Regions from separate parts of the Ruania alkalisoli genome, predicted to be linked through region 1. Evidence: predicted binding sites of a transcription regulator. Region 1 holds the regulator's gene; the other holds the start of a gene.
The links. The regulator LexA, encoded in region 1, represses DNA repair genes until DNA is damaged. The targets are predictions, from matches to a motif close to TCGAACANNTGTTCGA.
Positions count from the first base shown of each region.

Region 1 (9,189 bases):
GTAACGGGTTCATGGCGGTCTCGGCCACGCACGCCGCACTGCTCCTCGCGCAGGGGGCAGGACGATTGATCCGGTCAACGAGCGACAGGGGTGTCGTGGCCGTGCTCGACCCTCGACTTCGGACCGCGCGATACGGCAGCTTCCTGGCGGCGAGCCTGCCGCCCCTGTGGCCGACCACCGATCCTGCGGTGGTGCGAGCCGCGCTTCGCCGGCTCGCGGCGTCGTAACGGTCGAGATGTCGTGACGGTAGTGATCCGCGGCTGCCGCTGCAACGGCGTCACTCGCTATTCTCACGGTGTGGAGGTGCGCAGATGAACAACGCAACCGCGTCGGCAGGCACCGGGTTGAGCACGATCGCCGTCGTCGGGGCCGGGTCGGTCGGCGCCACATACGCTTACGCGGCCCTGATCAATGGTGTGGCGCGCCGGGTGGTGCTCTACGACGTCAACGGCGCCAAGGTCCGTGCGGAGGCGCTTGATCTGGCCCATGGGATCGAGTACATGCCCATGGGCAGTGTCGATGGCTCTGACGAGGTCGGCATCTGCGCAGGAGCGGATCTGGTCGTGGTGACCGCTGGGGCGAAGCAACGACCGGGGCAGAGCCGGATGGAGCTTGCCGAACGGACCGTGGGGCTGATGCGGACGTTGCTGCCGGATCTGGTCGAGGTCGCCCCGGATGCCATCTATCTCATGGTCACCAACCCCGTGGACGTCGTGACCTATGCCGCCCAGCAGATCTCCGGACTGCCGGCTCGGCGGGTGCTCGGCTCCGGGACCGTGCTGGACTCGTCTAGGCTGCGCTATCTGGTTGCCGGTGCGTGTGGTGTCGCCGTGCGCAACGTCCATGCCTATGTGCTCGGCGAGCACGGGGACTCAGAGGTGCCGATCTGGAGCTCGGCGACGATCGGGGGAGTGCCGGTGCGGGAGTTCAGCGAACTCGGCGCAACGGTGCGCGATGGGATTGCGCGTGAGGTCGTCGAGTCGGCATACCGGATCATCGAGGGCAAGGGCGCGACGAACTATGCCATCGGGCTGGCGGCGACGAGGATCAGCCAAGCCATTCTCCGAGGTGAGGGTGCCGTGCTCCCGGTCTCGAGCAGGCTCCGGGACTACCGCGGAATCTCTGACGTGTGCCTGTCCGTACCGTCGGTCGTCGATCGTACGGGCGTCGCCCGCCAGCTGGAGATCCCGCTGGACGCGGCCGAGGTGGCGGCGTTGCAAGCAAGCGCTGCCTCTGTGCGTGCCACTGCCCGGCGATGCGGATTCTGATGGGTCCTGATCTGCCCAGGTCATGTCCGGTCGGAGCGGCCTGGGGCAGATCAGAGTGACATCTGTCGGCTCAGAGAGCTGTGTCGGCTCAGAGAGAACGGAGCACGCTCACCACACGACCGAGGATCTCGGCGTCGGTGCCGTCGATCGGGTGGTAGGCCTCGTTCGCGGGTAGCAGCCACAGAGCGTCCGGAGTACGCTTCAGCGTCTTCACGGTGGCCTCCCCATCGATCATTGCTGCGACGATCTCACCGTTCTCGGCTACCTTCTGTTGTCGGACGACCACCCAGTCGCCGTCGCAGATGGCGGCATCGATCATCGAGTCGCCGACCACCTTCAGCAGGAATAGTTCTCCCTCGCCCACGAGTTGCCGAGGAAGCGGGAAGACGTCCTCGACGGCCTGCTCGGCCAGGATCGGGCCACCCGCGGCGATCCGCCCGACGACCGGGACGTAGGTGGCGCGCACGCCGGACTCCTCGCCGTCGTGCATGGCGAAGGTGGCTGGATCCGCACTGACCTCCTGAGCATCGTCAGGGTGAATGATCTCGATGGCCCGCGTGGAGACGGGGTCGCGTCGTAGATACCCCTTCTTCTCCAGCAGATGGAGCTGGTACTTCACCGACGACGGGCTCGCCAGGCCGACGGCCTGGCCGATCTCGCGCATCGTGGGTGGGTACCCCTTCTTCTCCAGGCTGATGCGGATCGAGTCCATGATCTTCCGCTGACGCGGGCTGAGCCCGTCCGGTCCGGGACGGTCCTTCGGGTCGGCTGGCTTCGCGGGGCTCACGGCTTCCTCCAAGGTGCCTCGGGCGTCGACGGTGGCGTCGATGTCAGTGGTCGGTGGTGTGCTCTGCATGTGTCGGTATTCACCCTACGGCGAGCACCGACACTTCGGAAACATCTGTTCGATTGGCGTGTCGACAACTCTCGCACATGCGTGCTACTGTCGCAACAGATGTTCGACGAACGAGTGTTCGAGTCGCTAGATGTGAACACTCGCCGAGAGCACTAGTGAGAGGAGAGCGCAGATGAGCGCCCTGGCCCTTCCCGTCCCGGAGATCGCCCCCGTATCGGCCCGACGTCGTCATCTCGTGGCCGTGCCCGCTTTCGCTCCCGGAGCGCCGTCCATACCCTCTGTACTGCCAGCGGAGCGACCGCGCTCGGTGCCGGCTGTGTCACCGGACAGTGATCGCCAGGTGAGTTCGCATCCGGCCCGGTCGGCCGAGGGGCGCCTGCGGCTCACGGTTCGTGGGCAGATCGTTCTCAGCGTCCTGGCGCTCGTGGTCGCTGCCGGGATCGGCTCTCTGCTCGGTCTCGCGCTGCCCGCGGATGAGGCTCTGCCGTCCGAGGTGGCCACGGTCACGGTCGGCCCGGGGGAGAGCCTGTGGGGAATCGCCCAGCAGGCGGCGGGTCCGGGCGAGGACGTGCGTGTGGTGATCGATCAGATCATGACGTTGAACAGTCTGGCGGACTCCACGGTGCATGCCGGGCAGCAGTTGAGCATTCCAGTGGAGGGCTGAGCGGCCGCGATCGCCCGTGCCTCGGCAGTCTTGGCATCGCCCTCGTGACGACTACTTGCGTTGGGGCCTGCTTGATGTCTACGGTTTCCCTACATCTAGTAGTTACACTGATGTGATTGCCGCAGATATGGTAGGTGCGGCCACTCGTTCGAGGAGAGGGATCCCGACCGGTGCATTGTCCGTTCTGTCGTCACAGCGACTCCCGTGTGGTGGATTCACGCACGGCTGACGACGGAGCCTCCATCCGTCGACGTAGGCAGTGTCCCGAGTGCGGGCGGCGTTTCACGACCGTCGAGAGCACCAGCTTGAGCGTGGCCAAGCGGTCAGGCGCTGTGGAACCGTTCAGCCGCGACAAGATCATCGCGGGCGTACGTAAGGCCTGTCAGGGTCGTCCTGTCTCCGATGATGACCTGGCGCTGCTGGCTCAGCAGGTCGAAGAGGCCGTCCGCTCCACGGGTGTGGCGGAGGTCGATGCACATGAGGTCGGTCTGACGATCCTGGGACCTCTGCGGGCCCTGGACGAGGTCGCCTACCTTCGCTTCGCTAGCGTCTATCAGTCCTTCTGCTCGTTGGAGGATTTCGAGGCGGCGATCACCGCCCTCCGAGTGGATCGCGACGCCGCGCGGTAGCTCCCCTAGACAGTCGGTGGTGGCCTGGGAGGGGAAGCCTGGGCCATCACCGGCGAGGACCGACGCATGTGGGCCTGTCAGAGGTTGCTCGACCGGTGTGCCCAGATGTTGATATCGCCGTCCTGGGCGTGCCGGTCGATGGCACGCAACTCATCGCGAGTGAAGTGCAGGTTCTCCAGCGCTCCGAGGGTGTCGTCGAGCTGAGCCACGCTGGAGGCGCCGACGAGGGCGGTGGTGATCCGGGGGTCGCGGAGTACCCAGGCAATCGCCAGTTGTGCCAGCGTCTGGTGGCGACGGCCCGCGATCGCGTTCAGGGCTTGGATACGCGAGAGGTTCTCCTGGCTGAGGAAGGACGTGTGGAGCGGTCCCCCTGCCGCGGCTCGGGAACCTTCAGGCACTCCGTGCAGGTACTTGCGCGTGAGCATCCCCTGTGCAAGCGGTGAGAAGACAGCGGCTCCCAGGCCTGTCTCGCCCAGGACGTCAAGTACGCTCTCGCCGGATGAGTCCGGTCGCTCGATCCAGCGGTTGATCATCGAGTACGAGGGCTGATGCACGAGGAGATCCAGGCCGATCCGGTCGGCGACAGCCATCGCCTCTCGCGTTCGCGTGGCTGAGTATGAGGAGATCCCCGCGTAGAGAGCCTTACCGGAATCGACTGCGGTCTTCAGCGCTCCGAGCGTCTCGTGCAGTGGAGTGGTCGGATCGAACCGGTGGCTGTAGAAGATGTCGACGTAGTCGACACCGAGACGTCGCAGCGACGCCTCCAGCGAGGCGAGCAGGTACTTGCGTGAGCCGCCCTCCCCATAGGGGCCCGGCCACATCCGGTACCCGGCCTTGGTCGCGATCACCAGCTCGTGTCGGTAGGGCGCGAGATCGGTGGCGAGGATCCGCCCGAACATCTCCTCGGCAGCGCCGCGGGGCGGACCATAGTTGTTCGCGAGGTCGAACTGGGTGATGCCGCGGTCGAAGGCGTGCAGCACGATCTCCCGTTGCGTCTCCGGCGAGCGATCGGTCCCGAAGTTCTGCCAGAGGCCGAGGGAGATGGCTGGCAGGTCGAGTCCGGAGCGTCCGCACCGGCGCATGGGCATCGAGTCGTAACGGGTCGGGGCGGCGTGAAACGGCGTGCTCATGCCTCGATGCTATTTCTCTGGTGCTCGTGCGGCATCCGGGGCACTCTTGGGGGTGGGCCGAGTAGTGCCGCCCGGGCCCGGACCGCCAGGTCATCCAGGACGGCACCTGAGGAGGCACTGTGGCACAGCAGTCGGAAGTACCGAGTCCAGCGGTGGACGTCGCAGCATCACCGTCTGAGCAACCGGACCCCATGGCGTCGGCGAAGGCAAGGATGCGCGAAGCGCTGGAACGCAAGGCCGAGCGCGATCATCCGAGTGCGCGTGGTGCCCGGAACACGGGAGCCGTGCACGGACCGGAGGTCGAAGGTGCGGGAGGCCGACGCGTCTTCCGCCGCAAGTCGGGCTGAGCGTCGGATGTGGACCGGCGCCGGGTGCTAGTCGTCGGTGCCGGGCCGCAGGGCGCGTACGCGAATAGTGGCCTCCATGGCCTCGATCTGCGCGATCGTGTCCTCCGGAAGGTCACCACCGACGTCAGTCACCACATAGCCCACCGAGCCGGAGGTACTCAGAACCTGGCTCTCGATGTTGGCGCCGGCGTTCGAGAGAGTCTGGTTCACGGCGGCGAGCACCCCGGGCACGTTGTGATGAAGATGCGCGATCCGATGAGTCTCCTGCGCAGGGCGGTCCAGGATCAGGGAGGGGAGGTTGACACTCAGGGCGGTCGCCCCGTTCTCCAGGTAGTCACGCAACTTGGCTGCCACGAACACCCCGATGTCCTGCTGTGCCTCTTCGGTGGAGCCGCCGACGTGCGGGGTGAGGATCACGTTCGGCAAGTCGCGTAGTTCGGAGTCGAACGGGTCCCCCTGCCGCTTCGGCTCGTGGGGGAACACATCGACAGCTGCTCCGGCGATCCGTCCGTCGAGCACTTCCTGCCGGAGCCTCGCGTAGTCGACCAGGAACCCCCGGGAGAGGTTCAGGAAGATCGCGCCGTCCTTCATGCGCGCGAACTGACGTGCTCCGAACATCCCGGCGTTGCCGGATCGGCCGTCCACGTGCAGCGTCACGATGTCGGCCTCGTCCAGGAGCGCGTCCAGACTGGGCATCCGGCGCGCGTTGCCGAGGGCGAGCTTTTCCGCAGTGTCGTAAAAGATGACCCGCATTCCCAGGGCCTCGGCAACGACCGAGAGCTGGGTTCCGATATTGCCGTAGCCGACGATTCCGAGCGTGCGCCCGCGGACCTCGTGCGCTCCGCTCGCCGACTTGTCCCACACGCCGGAGTGCAGGGACTTGTCCTTCTCGGTCAGTCGCCGCGTGAGGGCGATGATCTCCGCCAGCGCGAGCTCGACCACAGAGCGAGTGTTGGAGAACGGGGCGTTGAAGGCGGCGACACCGGAATGCGCTGCAGCGCGCAGATCGATCTGGTTGGTTCCGATGCAGAACGCCCCGACGGCCAGCAGGTCAGGAGCATTGTCGATCACCCGCTGAGTGAGGTTCGTCTTGGAACGCAGCCCGAGCACCTGCACTCCCTGCAGAGCCTCGATGAGCTCGTCCTCGTCGAGAGCCCCGGTGCGGGTGCTCACGTCGATGCCGGCCCCGTGCAGCAGCTCGCTGCCGAGATGATGGATGTTCTCGAGGAGAAGTGCCTTGACCACGGGCCTATCGTGCTCCTGACGCTGCCGAAGTCCCAATCGTTCTCAGGTGCTGGACGTCCTCCAGGCCCGCAGGCAGCGGTTCGGTGTGTACCAGGTGCAGTCGGCGGGTCGGCCGCGTCATCGCAACATACAGGTCACCGGGGCGGCCGGCCTCGGCGAGCATGCGCGCGGGCTCGACCAGCACGACCACGTCGAACTCGAGCCCCTTGCTGCCCGTCGGGTCCAGCACCACCACCTCCCGGGTGAGGTCCACACGGCCCTCGCTGCCGAGGGCCTGGGCGATCTGCGCTCGCAGGCTCGGCGGGACCAGGACGGCCATCCGGCCACCGTCGAGATGTGCGCGTTCGCGGTCCACCACACCGGCGACACCTTGCAGCAGTTCGGGCACGGCCGACGTCACGACGGCGTCCGGTACGTCCCGGGCCGAGGTCACCGGGGTCGGGGGGTGCTCAGGGTCCGCCGCGATCATCATGGCGCGTGCAGCGTCCATCACGCGTGCCGGAGTGCGGTAGTTCACTGTGAGCGTCGACGTCCGGTACCGGCCGCGGAGTGGACGCTCGAGCATCTGCGACCAGCTCCGAGCACCCGACCGGCTCGACGTCTGCGAGACATCGCCGACGACGGTCATCGACCGGGTCGGGTTCCGCCGCAGCAGGGCGTGCCACGCCATCGGCGAGAGCTCTTGCGCCTCATCGACGACGACGTGCCCGTACGTCCAGGAGCGGTCGGCCATGGCACGTTCTGCCGTGGTCATCCGAGGACCGGTGGCGGCGAACCGGCCGGCGACCGTCTCGGCGTCGACGAGGCCGTCGCCAGCCCCCGACTGCTGCAGCATCTCGCGGGCGTAGGCAATCTCGGCCTCACGCTGGGTCTGGTCTGCGCGCGTACGGGCCTGGTCGGCCTCGTCGTCCTCGCCGATCCGTTCGGCGGCCTCGTCCAGCAGCGGTACGTCGGCAGGGGTCCACGGTGTGCCACGGTCACGGTAGAGCGCACGCCGTTCACGGGCCGAGAGCCGGGGAGCGGCCTCGGCGAGCCGGTGCGGCTTGGCGTACAGATCCTCCAGCAGTCCGGTGGCCGAGAGCGGCATCCAGCAGAGGTTCAGTGCGACCCGCACGTCTCGGGAGCTGCGCAACTCATCGATGATGTCCGCACGGTCGTCCTCACCCACGCCGGGTACCTTCTCGGCGTACTGCTCCGCGAGCGAATTGAGCATGTGGCGTACGAATGTCACCCGTGCCACGTTGTGCGGGGCGCGGCTGCGCCGTGCACGCTCCTGGGCCTGCCGTACGTCTCGCTCGAGCAGGCGCAACCGGACCGACCCGACCACGAGGTCCTGTTCGGGAAGGACACGCTGGCGTGCGCGGACCGCGGCGGCGAGGATCGTCGTCCATTGCCGACGGCCCTTGATCTCGGCGACCTCGTCGTTCTCAGTACCGGTGGCCTCGACGCCCGGGAGTAGATCAGCGATGGTGGTGGCCACCACGCCGGTCTCACCCAGGGCGGGAAGCACCTTCTCGATGTAGCGCAGGAACACCCGGCTCGGCCCCACCAGGAGCACACCGGAGCGTTCAATCCGCTCCCGGTGCGCATACAGCAGAAATGCGGCGCGGTGCAGTGCCACTGCGGTCTTGCCCGTACCGGGCCCTCCCTCGACGATCAGCACGCCGTCCAGTTCGGACCGAATCACCGCATCCTGCTCAGCCTGGATCGTGGCGACGATGTCTCCCATCCGACCCGTACGCTGGGCGTTGAGCGCAGCCAGTAGCGCACCCTCACCGGAGAGGTTGACGTCGGCCTCCTGCACCGCGTCCAGATCGAGCACATCGTCCTCGATGCCGACGACGCTGCGGTGCCTGGTCTGCAGGTGCCGCCGCAGGACCACATCACCCGGCTGGGCGGCAGTCGCCTGATAGAACGCGCGCGCCGCTGGAGCGCGCCAGTCGGTCAGCATCGGGACCTGCTCGGCATCCGAGAGCCCGATCCGGCCCACATAGCGACGTTCGCCATCGGTCAAGTCGAGGCGTCCGAAGACGAGGCGCTCCTCGACGGCATCCAGCTGGGCGAGCCGGTCCTCGTACAACGTGGCGAAGGCGTCTCGCTCCGAGCGATTCTGATGGCTGCCCGTGGCCCCGCTCCTGCGCACGGCCGTCAACCGGCTACGGGTGTGCTCGCGTAGGTCGTCGAGCCGCTCGTAGACGCGATCCAGGTGATCCTGTTCGACCCGGTGGGCCACCGACGAGCCCGACGAGGACTGGTCGGGCATCGCATCGTGAGAGGCCACGTATCGGCGCTCCTTTTCGTGCTCGGCGTCGTGAGACGAACATCCATTATCCACGACCATCTATGATCCAAGGCGCACCCTGCTCCTCGCCGCCGACGCCGGCTTTCGCTGCTGGTGAACGCTGGAATGGTGGCTCCACTGCCCATGTTGGCGCAGGCGGTAGGAAGTAACGTGGTCCGACGCGAAGGATGAGGATGAACGATCCCCGGGAGCTGTACCGCGTGGTCGACGACCCGCCGGAGTTGTACGAGGACGAAGCACCGGTCCTGCTGCATGCGATGCAGGGCTCGATCGACGCCGGGCACGCCGGCAGCCTGGTCGCCAGGCATCTGGTCGACAAGTTGCCCTCGCGTCGACTCCTCGAGTTCGACGTCGATGCGCTGATCGACTACCGGGCGCGTCGCCCGGCCATGACCTTCGACGAGGGAACGTGGACCGAGTACGACCAGCCCGCGCTCGTGGTGGATCTGGTCCGCGACGATGACGGTGCGCCGCTGCTCCTGCTCCACGGACTGGAGCCCGACGTGCAGTGGGAGAGGTTCGTACGCGCAGTCCGGACAGTGGTGGAGGACTATCGGGTGGGCCTGACGATCGGCGTTCACGGGATCCCCATGGGAGTGCCCCACACGCGGCCGCTGACGGTGACGGCACATGCGACGCGGGGTGAGCTGATCGAGGCGTACCCGAACTACTTCTCCCGGGTCCAGGTGCCGGGGAGCGCTGCAGCGCTGCTCGAGTTGCGGCTCGGTCAGGAGGGGCGCGACGCGAT
Region 1 is NZ_CP063169.1:1,789,602-1,798,790, forward strand. It holds gene IM660_RS07795 (ATP-dependent DNA helicase) at 1-227, shown strand, start outside; gene IM660_RS07800 (L-lactate dehydrogenase) at 312-1,268, shown strand; gene lexA (transcriptional repressor LexA) at 1,357-2,124, opposite strand; gene IM660_RS07810 (LysM peptidoglycan-binding domain-containing protein) at 2,465-2,788, shown strand; gene nrdR (transcriptional regulator NrdR) at 2,959-3,417, shown strand; gene IM660_RS07820 (aldo/keto reductase) at 3,495-4,547, opposite strand; gene IM660_RS07825 (DUF5302 domain-containing protein) at 4,667-4,894, shown strand; gene serA (phosphoglycerate dehydrogenase) at 4,922-6,139, opposite strand; gene IM660_RS07835 (HelD family protein) at 6,144-8,402, opposite strand; gene IM660_RS07840 (proteasome assembly chaperone family protein) at 8,615-9,189, shown strand, end outside.

Region 2 (9,189 bases), 660 kb from region 1:
AGTCCATAGACGACGGCGAGGAGGATCAGTGGCGTCCCACGCACGAAGTCGACGAAGACGTAGGGACTGCCCGAACCCAGCGCACTCGCCGTGAAGAAGACCCGGATGTGGTCGCCGGTGTCGATGCCGGCAGCGTAGATCTCAGGAGCGACCTGCACTGGCACCACGTCACCACTGCCGTCGTGCAGCTCCGCCCGGATCTCCTGGCCGACCTCTCCGGTCACCTCCACCACGGTGGCATCGGCGAAGTTCGGGCCATCGACCGGGTTGGGCTGCGACCCGACAGGTGACTGACCGCTGGGCCAGAGCAGCACCAGGCCGACCAGCGTGCCGATCAGTAGCGGAAGCGTGATCGCCAGCAGGATGCGCCGCGCACGCCGGGCTTCCCGCCCGCCGAGCGCGACCGACCCGTGGTGGTGGCCCACGGGAAGTCAGGCCCCGATGAGGCGAGCCGCCAGATAGGACTCGACCTGGTCCAACGCCACCCGTTCCTGCGCCATCGTGTCGCGCTCACGCACGGTGACGGCCTGGTCGTCCGCAGTGTCGAAGTCGACAGTGATGCACAGCGGAGTCCCGATCTCGTCGTGACGGCGGTAGCGGCGCCCGATCGCACCAGCGTCGTCGAAGTCGATGTTCCAGTTCTTGCGCAATTGCGCGGCGAGGTTGCGTGCCGTGGGAGTGAGTTGCTCATTGCGCGAGAGCGGCAGCACCGCGGCCTTGACGGGAGCGAGGCGATGATCCAGGCGCAGCACCGTGCGCTTGTCCACCCCACCCTTGGCGTTGGGCGCCTCGTCCTCCGCGTAGGCCTCGACGAGGAAAGCCATCAGCGACCGCGTCAGGCCCGCGGCCGGCTCGATCACGTACGGCGTGTACCGCTCGTTCGTCGCCGGGTCGAGGTAGCTCAGATCCTTGCCGGAGTGCTTGCTGTGTGTGGACAGGTCGAAGTCGGTGCGGTTGGCGATGCCCTCGAGCTCACCCCACTCGCTGCCGGTGAACCCGAAGCGGTACTCGATGTCGACCGTGCGCTTGGAGTAGTGCGACAACTTCTCGGACGGGTGCTCAAAGTGACGAAGATTGTCCCGGCCGATCCCGAGCTCGGTGTACCAGTCGGTGCGAGCGTCGATCCAGTACTGGTGCCACTCCTCGTCGCTGCCCGGCGCGACGAAGAACTCCATCTCCATCTGCTCGAACTCCCGGGTGCGGAAGATGAAGTTGCCGGGCGTGATCTCGTTCCGGAACGACTTACCGATCTGGCCGATACCGAAGGGCACCTTCATGCGGGACGTGCGCTGGACGTTGTCGAAGTTCACGAAGATGCCCTGCGCCGTCTCTGGTCGCAGGTAGTGCAGCCCCGACTCGTCCTCGGTGACACCGAGATAGGTCTTGAGCAGGCCGTTGAACATCTTCGGTTCGGTCCACTGGCCGCGGGTTCCGCAGTTGGCACAGGCGACTTCGTCCAACCCGCCCTGAGGGGCCCGGCCCTTCTTCTCCTCGAACTCCTCGAGCAGGTGGTCCTCGCGGTAGCGCTTGTGGCAGCTCAGGCACTCCACCAGTGGGTCCACGAAAGCCTGGATGTGACCCGATGCCTCCCACACCTTCGACGGCAGGATCACCGAGGAGTCCAGTCCGACGATGTCGTCGCGGCTGGAGACCATCGCCCGCCACCACTGTCGCTTGATGTTCTCCTTCAGCTCCACGCCCAATGGCCCGTAGTCCCACGCCGACCGCGTACCGCCGTAGATCTCCCCGGAGGGGAAGACGAAACCTCGGCGCTTGGCGAGGTTGACGACGGCATCGAGACGAGAGGGCTCTTTGGCCACGGTTTCACTCCTGGGTCGGCGGGCCTCACGCCGCAGGTGGTGCTGGGCGTGACTCCAGCACAGGCTACCGGCCCGGGGCACGCCGGCGTCGACACCTCCCCTGCCCACGGGTGGTGAAGACTGTGGTCCTCGCCACGGTGCTTTGACACCCCACATCGGCAGAGTGAGAATCGTTTGCATGAGACGTCGCACCCTCCCCGTCGTGGCCGCCGTCGGCGTGCTCGCACTCACCGCCTGCACAGCCGCGGGCGAGGATGCCTCCCGCGACGAACCCGGGGAGGAATTGGTGCGCGTCGTCGCGTCGTTCTACCCACTCCAGTTCGTCGCTGAGCAGGTCGCGGGTGAGCGTGCGGCGGTCCAGAACCTCACCCCGGCCGGCGCTGAGCCGCACGACCTGGAACTGAGCCCGGTCGACGTCCTGGATCTGGAGGACGCCGATCTCGTTCTCACCCTCTCGGGTTTCCAGCCTGCGCTGGACGATGCACTCGCCGAGGTGAGCGGACCGGTTGTCCTCAACACTGCCGAGGAAGCCGAGCACGAGCACCCCGAGCCTGACGACAGTGCCGATGATGGGCACACCGACGAGGAGCACAGCGAGGACGAGCACAGCGACGACGAGCACGATCATGCCGGTGGCGACCCGCACTTCTGGCTCGACCCGACCCGCCTGGCGCATGTGGCCGACGAGGTCGCCGAGGCGCTCACCGAGCTCGACCCGGACAGCGCCGACACGTACCGCACCAACGCGGATGCGCTCACAACACAGCTGTCAACTCTCGACACCGAGTTCACCACAAGTCTGACCGGGTGCGAGCAGGACGTCATCGTCGTCAGCCATGAGGCCTTCGGCTACTTGGCGGACCGCTATGGGCTGACCCAGGTCGGGCTGGCAGGTATCGACCCCGATGCCGAGCCCTCCCCCGCGCGCCTGCAGGAGATCCGCGACGTCGTCGAAGACGAGGACGTCGGAACGATCTTCACCGAGTCACTCGTGAACCCGGACGTCGCCGAGGCGCTTGCCGCCGAACTCGGTATCGACGTGGCCATGCTCGACCCTCTCGAAGGGCTCAGTGATCCCTCCGGGGACTACCTGAGCGTGATGCGCCAGAACCTTCAGACGCTGCGCGAGTCGCTGGGGTGCGCATGACAGGGGACGCGCCGGCGCCGGACAGTGACCCGGACAGTGACACCGTGATCGCCGCCACGGGCCTCGAGGTCGACTACGGCCGCGGTCGCGTCCTGCGTGGCGTCGACCTGCACGTCAGCGCCGGGGAGAGCCTGGCACTGTTGGGCGCGAACGGGTCCGGCAAATCGACGACGATGCGTGCGCTCCTCGGAATGGCGCCACTGACCGCCGGTGAGGTCCGGCTGTTCGGCGCCACCGTACGAGACTCCGGAGCAGTGCCGTGGCACCGCATCGGTTACGTTCCGCAACACCGGCCAGCCCCCACGGGACTGCCGGCCACCGCCCTGGAGGTCGTCCTTACGGGACTGTTGCAACGCCGTCGGCTCTGGTTGCCCCGCGGAGCCCGCGGCCACGCGCTGGAGGCGCTGGACGCCGTCGGGATGGCAGAACGGGCCGACAGGGCGATGCACGAGCTGTCCGGTGGCCAGCAACAGCGCGTGAGCATCGCCCGCGCCCTGGTGCGCACCCCTGACCTGTTGGTGCTGGATGAACCGGTCGCCGGTGTCGACACCCCCACCCAGCAGGCCTTCGCGCGGGTGCTGACCGAACTGCACGCGAACGGCACCACGGTGGTGGTGGTGCTGCACGAGATCGGAGAGCTACGCACCCTGCTCCAGCGCGCGGTCGTTCTCCGGCACGGCCGGGTGGTACACGACGGAGCACTACCCGAACCCGCGCCCGGTCACGCCGGACCCGAGCACGAGCACGTCCATGCCGACCACGGCGAACCGCCCACCGAACCCACGCTGCAACGGAGCCTGCCATGATCGACTGGTTCGCCCAGATCGGCGACGCGCTCACAAGCCCGTTACTGCAGCGCGCCCTCATCGCCGCCCTGATCGTCGGTGCGACTGCCCCGGTCGTTGGCACCTACCTCGTGCAACGCCGCCTGTCCCTGCTCGGGGACGGTGTCGGGCACGTGGCCCTGACCGGTGTGGCGATGGGATGGCTCGTCGGTAGCTGGACCCACGCCGAACCGAACGACGCCTACGCGGTGGTGGGGGCCGTCGTCGCCGCCATCATCGGCGCGGTGCTGATCGAGGCGGTCTCCGCACGAGGTCGCACCAGTGGAGACGTGGCACTCGCCCTGTTGTTCTACGGGGGCATCGCCGGCGGTGTGGTCATCATCAGCCTGGCAGGGGGAACGAACGCCAACCTGATGGCCTACCTGTTCGGTTCCCTCTCCACGGTCTCGACCGGTGACCTGGTGACGACGGCCGTCATGTCGGGACTGATCCTCGTCGTCGGGATCGGGCTGCGGACGGCACTGTTCGCCGTCAGCCACGACCCGGAATTCGCTCGCTCGTCCGGTCTTCCGGTGCGTGTGCTGACCATCCTGATCGCCATCGTCGCAGCGTTGACCGTAACGGTCTCGATGCGGGTGGTGGGGCTGTTGCTGGTCAGTGCGCTGATGATCGTCCCGGTCGCGATCGCCCAGCAGCTGACGTCGTCCTTCCGCCGAACCATGTCGGCGGCCATGGTCATCGGCGCCCTCGTGTGCGTGGGTGGACTGCTGATCACTTTCACCGAACCTCTCGCCCCGGGCGCCACGATCGTGGTTCTCGCCGTGACCGTTTACGCTGGGGTGGCTACGGTACGAGCGGTCGTGCGACCGCGGCGGGTGCGTGCCGCCGATCCGCACCCGGACGTGGCCGATGACGTACATCTGTGACAGGAGGAACTTGCGATGCAGCGCATGACACGCCAGCGTGCGGCCGTGAGTGACCTTCTCGCGGGGACCGACGACTTCCGCAGCGCCCAGCAGCTGCACGAGATGCTGAGGGACCGCGGCGAGGGCATCGGCCTGGCCACCGTGTACCGGACGGTGCAGGTGATGGCGGATAACGGCGACCTGGATGTGCTGCGCAACGCCGACGGCGAGTCGCTCTACCGGCAGTGCGCCTCTCGCGGTCACCATCACCACCTCGTGTGCCGGCGCTGCGGGGCCACCGTCGAGCTGGACGCGGCCAGTGTGGAGAAGTGGGCCGCGACCGTCGGCGCCCAGCACGGGTTCACCGCGGTCGAGCACACCGCAGAGCTGTTCGGGTTGTGCGCCGCGTGCACGGCGAGGCAGCAGAGCGAGGACTCATGATCGCGGTGGCATGCGCCATCGGCCGGTGGTGAGAACGCGTGCCTGAGTTCCTGACCGGGTTTCCGTTCGCGCTGGTGCTGGCGTCCTTGTCGGCCGGAGCATGGTTGCGTGGCCAGTTGCTCTACTGGATCGGACGGATTCCGACCGACCAGGCGCTGCGTCGCACCCACCCCGACCACGGCTGGCGCAAGCGGATCCACGACTGGCTCGCGGCCGGCGGCGCTGACGCGGGGATCGTCGCCATCCGGCGCTGGGGGTTGGTCGCGGTTCCGCTGTGCTACGTCACGGTCGGATTCCAGTCGATGGTGCAGGCGGCAGCCGGAGTGCTGCGGATCACCTGGTGGAAGTACGCCCTCGCGCAGATCCCGGGAGCCCTGGCCTGGGGGACGATCTACTCCACGATCGGATTCGCCGTGTGGGAGGCGGCGCTGGCCGCCGCCGCAGGGTCGCCCGTGGGGATCGGGGTCATCGTGGTGCTCGTGGCCGCAGGCGTGACAGCCCTCGTCATGCTCCGACGGCGGCGGGACCGGGTGGCTGCCATCCCAGCATCTGGATCTGTGGCCGGCACCCAGGAGGCCGTCGGCGACGACGTCCCCGCTGCGGACGCTGCACTCGCGCCACGGCATGAGCACTCGTAGCCTGCCGACCAGAGCATGCTCGCGAGCACGCGAATCAGTGGGACGCGGTGGGAGTGTCGACCGCTCCGCCGTACCGCCGGTCGCGGCTGGCGTAGATCTGGGCCGCCTCCCACAGATCCCGGCGGTCGCAGTCCGGCCACGGCTTGTCGATGAAGACCATCTCGGCATAGGCGGACTGCCACAGCAGGAAGTTCGAGGTGCGCTGCTCGCCGGAGGTGCGCATCAGGAGGTCCACGTCCGGCATATCGGGTTCATCGAGGTAACGCGCGACGGTCTTCTCGGTGATGCGCTCGGGATCGAGCCGTCCGGCGGCGACCTCCCGGCCGATGGCGCGGGCCGCGTCGGCAATCTCGGCACGGCCACCGTAGTTCACGCACATCGTCAGGGTGCAGGTGGTGTTGCCTGCCGTCAGCCATTCGGCCTCCTCAAGCTCGTTGATCACCGAGCGCCACAGCTTCGGACGGCGGCCAGCCCACCGGACGCGCACTCCCCAGGCGTTCATCTGGTCGCGCCGACGGCGCAGGACATCCCGGTTGAATCCCATCAGGAAGCGCACCTCGGCCGGGGAGCGCTTCCAGTTCTCGGTAGAGAAGGCGTAGGCGCTGATGTGACCGATACCCAGCTCGATCGCACCAGCGACCACATCCAGCAGCACGGCTTCGCCGGCGGCGTGGCCCTCGTTCCGGGAGAGCCCGCGGGCGTTGGCCCAGCGGCCGTTGCCGTCCATCACGATGGCGACATGCTGTGGCACGAGCTGAGCGGGCAGCTGCGGTGGGCGCGCACCCGAGGGATGCTCCGGTGGGGGTATAGGAGGGCCGGACGCCATCAGGCGCGCTCCACGTGCCGCAACGAACGCAACTGCCGCTCCAAGTGCCACTGTGTATATACCGCCACCAGGCCCGACGCCTCCCGTCTGTGCTTCTCCTCGCTCGCCTCGGCGCTCGCCCACTCCCCTGCCAGCAACGCGCCCAGCAGCGCGAAAGTCTCGGGCGCGGGGGAAGCGGCTCCGGGTGGCCGGCACCCCATGCAGACCGCGCCACCCACGGGAGCCGAGAAGGCGCGGTGCGGCCCGGATTCGCCACACCGGGCACACTCAGTGAACGAGGGCGCCCATCCCCCGACGGCGAGGGCACGCAACAGGTAGGAGTCCAGGACCAGCGTGGCCGGGTGCCGACGATCGGCCAGTGCGCGCAGCGCCCCCGCCAGGAGCAGGTACTGCTGCGTCGCCGGCTCACCGGGCACCTCGGTCAGCCGATCGGCGGTCTCCGCCATCGCGGTGGCCGTGGTGAACAGACTGTAGTCGGAGCCGAGGGCGCGCCCGTGCGGAGCGAGGGTGTCCACCTGGGTGATCACGTCGAGCGAGCGACCGGCGTACAGCTGCACGTCGATCACCGCGAAGGGTTCGAGCCGGGCACCGAACTTGGAGGACGTACGCCGCACCCCCTTGGCCACTGCCCGCACCTGCCCGTAGTTGCGCGTGAGCAGCGTGACGATCCGGTCGGCTTCACCCAGCTTGTGGGTGCGCAGCACGATCGCCTCGTCCCGGTAGAGCTTCACCGAGCCATTGTCTCCCACGACGGCGCGGAGAAGGATCTCCCGCGCCGCGAGATGCCTTCCCGATGCACCTCTATCCACAACCCCCACCACGAAAAATCATTGCTATTCTGCCGAAGACTCTTGCTCTTATCGAACTTTTGTTCTAGATTCGAGTGAGGTCAAAGCGAACGGAAACCGAGCCTGAACGAGTCGTCGCAGGGGGGTGAGCATGACAGTCATCGACGGTACGCAGCGGACCACAGACCAGTCCGGTGTGGAGACGGTGCTCGCCCAGATCAGCACCGAGTTGGACCGGCTGCTGGAGGCAGACCTCCACCAGCTGGACTCCTCGAGGTTGCGGGGGGTCGTCGAGCACGTCGAACAGGTCCAGCGCCGGGTAGAGGCCGTCACCAACCGGGTGATGAGGACCGTCGAGGCCGACGGCGTCTGGTCGCTGCATGGCCATCGCAGCCTGACGACGTGGTGGGCCGACGCGACCGGACGACGCAAGGCACCGACCGCCGCACGGCTGCGGACCGCGCAGCGACTCGCCGCCCACCTCCCCCTCACCGAGGCCGCAGCATCATCCGGGGAGATCAGCATCGACCACGCGACACTCCTGGCCCGGGAGGCGACGAAGAACCCCGTTCTCCTCGAGCACCTCGCGGACTCCCACACGGGTGAGGCGTTCCTGGTGCAGCAGGCCAGACTTCTGCCACCGGACTCCTTCGCGCGGGTGCTGGCGGCGTGGACGATCCGGGCCGACCCAGAAGGGGCAGACCGCAACTGGCGTGAACAGAGCGCTACCGAGCACGTGCATCTGTCCTCCACCCTCGACGGATACCAGCTGGACGGATGGCTGACGACGCAGAGCGGCCAGACCCTCGCCCACGCGCTGGATGCGATCATCGGCACGCCAGCCGAGGACGATGACCGGACCCGCTCCCAGCACCAGGGCGCCGCGATAGTCGCGATGGCCCGCCACGCCCTCGACTCCGGTTCGTTCCAGCCGCACGCCCGCGTACGTCCCACACTGTTGGTGCATGTACCTGGCGAGACGCTTCACCTCCTGACCAAGACCCCGCCCGCGCGCCCGGGCGATCCTGACCAGATAGATCCTCGGCTTCCCTACGGTGTACTCCGTGGTGCTGAGCCCGCGACACTCGGGGACGGCTCACCGATCGCCTTCGCCCAGCTCGCCACACACGCGTGCGGTGGTGAGTTCACCCGCGTGGTGCTCGACCCGGCGGGTCAGCCGCTCGATGTGGGCCGCAGCCGCCGCCTGCACACACCCGCACAAACCCGGGCGATCTGGGCACGAGACAGGCACTGTCAGTTCCCGGGATGCGACGCACCACCAGGATGGGGCGAGATCCACCACAGCACCTGGTGGTCACGCGGAGGCACCACCGATGTCAAGCACGGCATCTTGCTGTGCTGGCACCATCATGCCTACGTCCATCAGCGCGACATCACGATCCGTCGACATGCCGATCACTGGCACTTCACGCGACCGGGAGGGCACCCCCTCGGGTATCAACACCTGCCCGCCTGCGAGCTCCCGGCACGCCTGCACGCCGGTCACGACGATGACACGATCGCCGGTCCCGACGGATAGCGCACGAGGGCGCCACCAGAACCGGGTGGGTCCAGGTGGCGCCCTCGGCCGGGAGAGGTGACGCAGACCGGGTCACGGTCGGTCGGCACCTCTCTCAGGCCTGACCGCATCCGCTTGGTGACAGGCGGTCAGGAGCGTTGTTGCGCCAGTCTCGGGAACTCAGCGCACCGCGCGATTGACGGCGGAGACGATCGCCTTGAGCGACGCCGTCGTGATCGACGGATCGATGCCGACGCCCCAGATCACCTGGTCGGCCACGTCGCACTCGACGTAGGCGACCGCTGATGCGTCGCCCCCCT
Region 2 is NZ_CP063169.1:2,445,649-2,454,837, forward strand. It holds gene IM660_RS10875 (YibE/F family protein) at 1-425, opposite strand, end outside; gene IM660_RS10880 (glycine--tRNA ligase) at 432-1,820, opposite strand; gene IM660_RS10885 (metal ABC transporter substrate-binding protein) at 1,999-2,967, shown strand; gene IM660_RS10890 (metal ABC transporter ATP-binding protein) at 2,964-3,773, shown strand; gene IM660_RS10895 (metal ABC transporter permease) at 3,770-4,678, shown strand; gene IM660_RS10900 (Fur family transcriptional regulator) at 4,694-5,098, shown strand; gene IM660_RS10905 (DedA family protein) at 5,137-5,736, shown strand; gene IM660_RS10910 (isoprenyl transferase) at 5,771-6,562, opposite strand; gene recO (DNA repair protein RecO) at 6,562-7,293, opposite strand; gene IM660_RS10920 (HNH endonuclease signature motif containing protein) at 7,502-8,890, shown strand; gene leuA (2-isopropylmalate synthase) at 9,050-9,189, opposite strand, start outside.
Region 2: the regulator LexA is predicted to act here: its motif matches at 7,423-7,438, upstream of IM660_RS10920 (HNH endonuclease signature motif containing protein).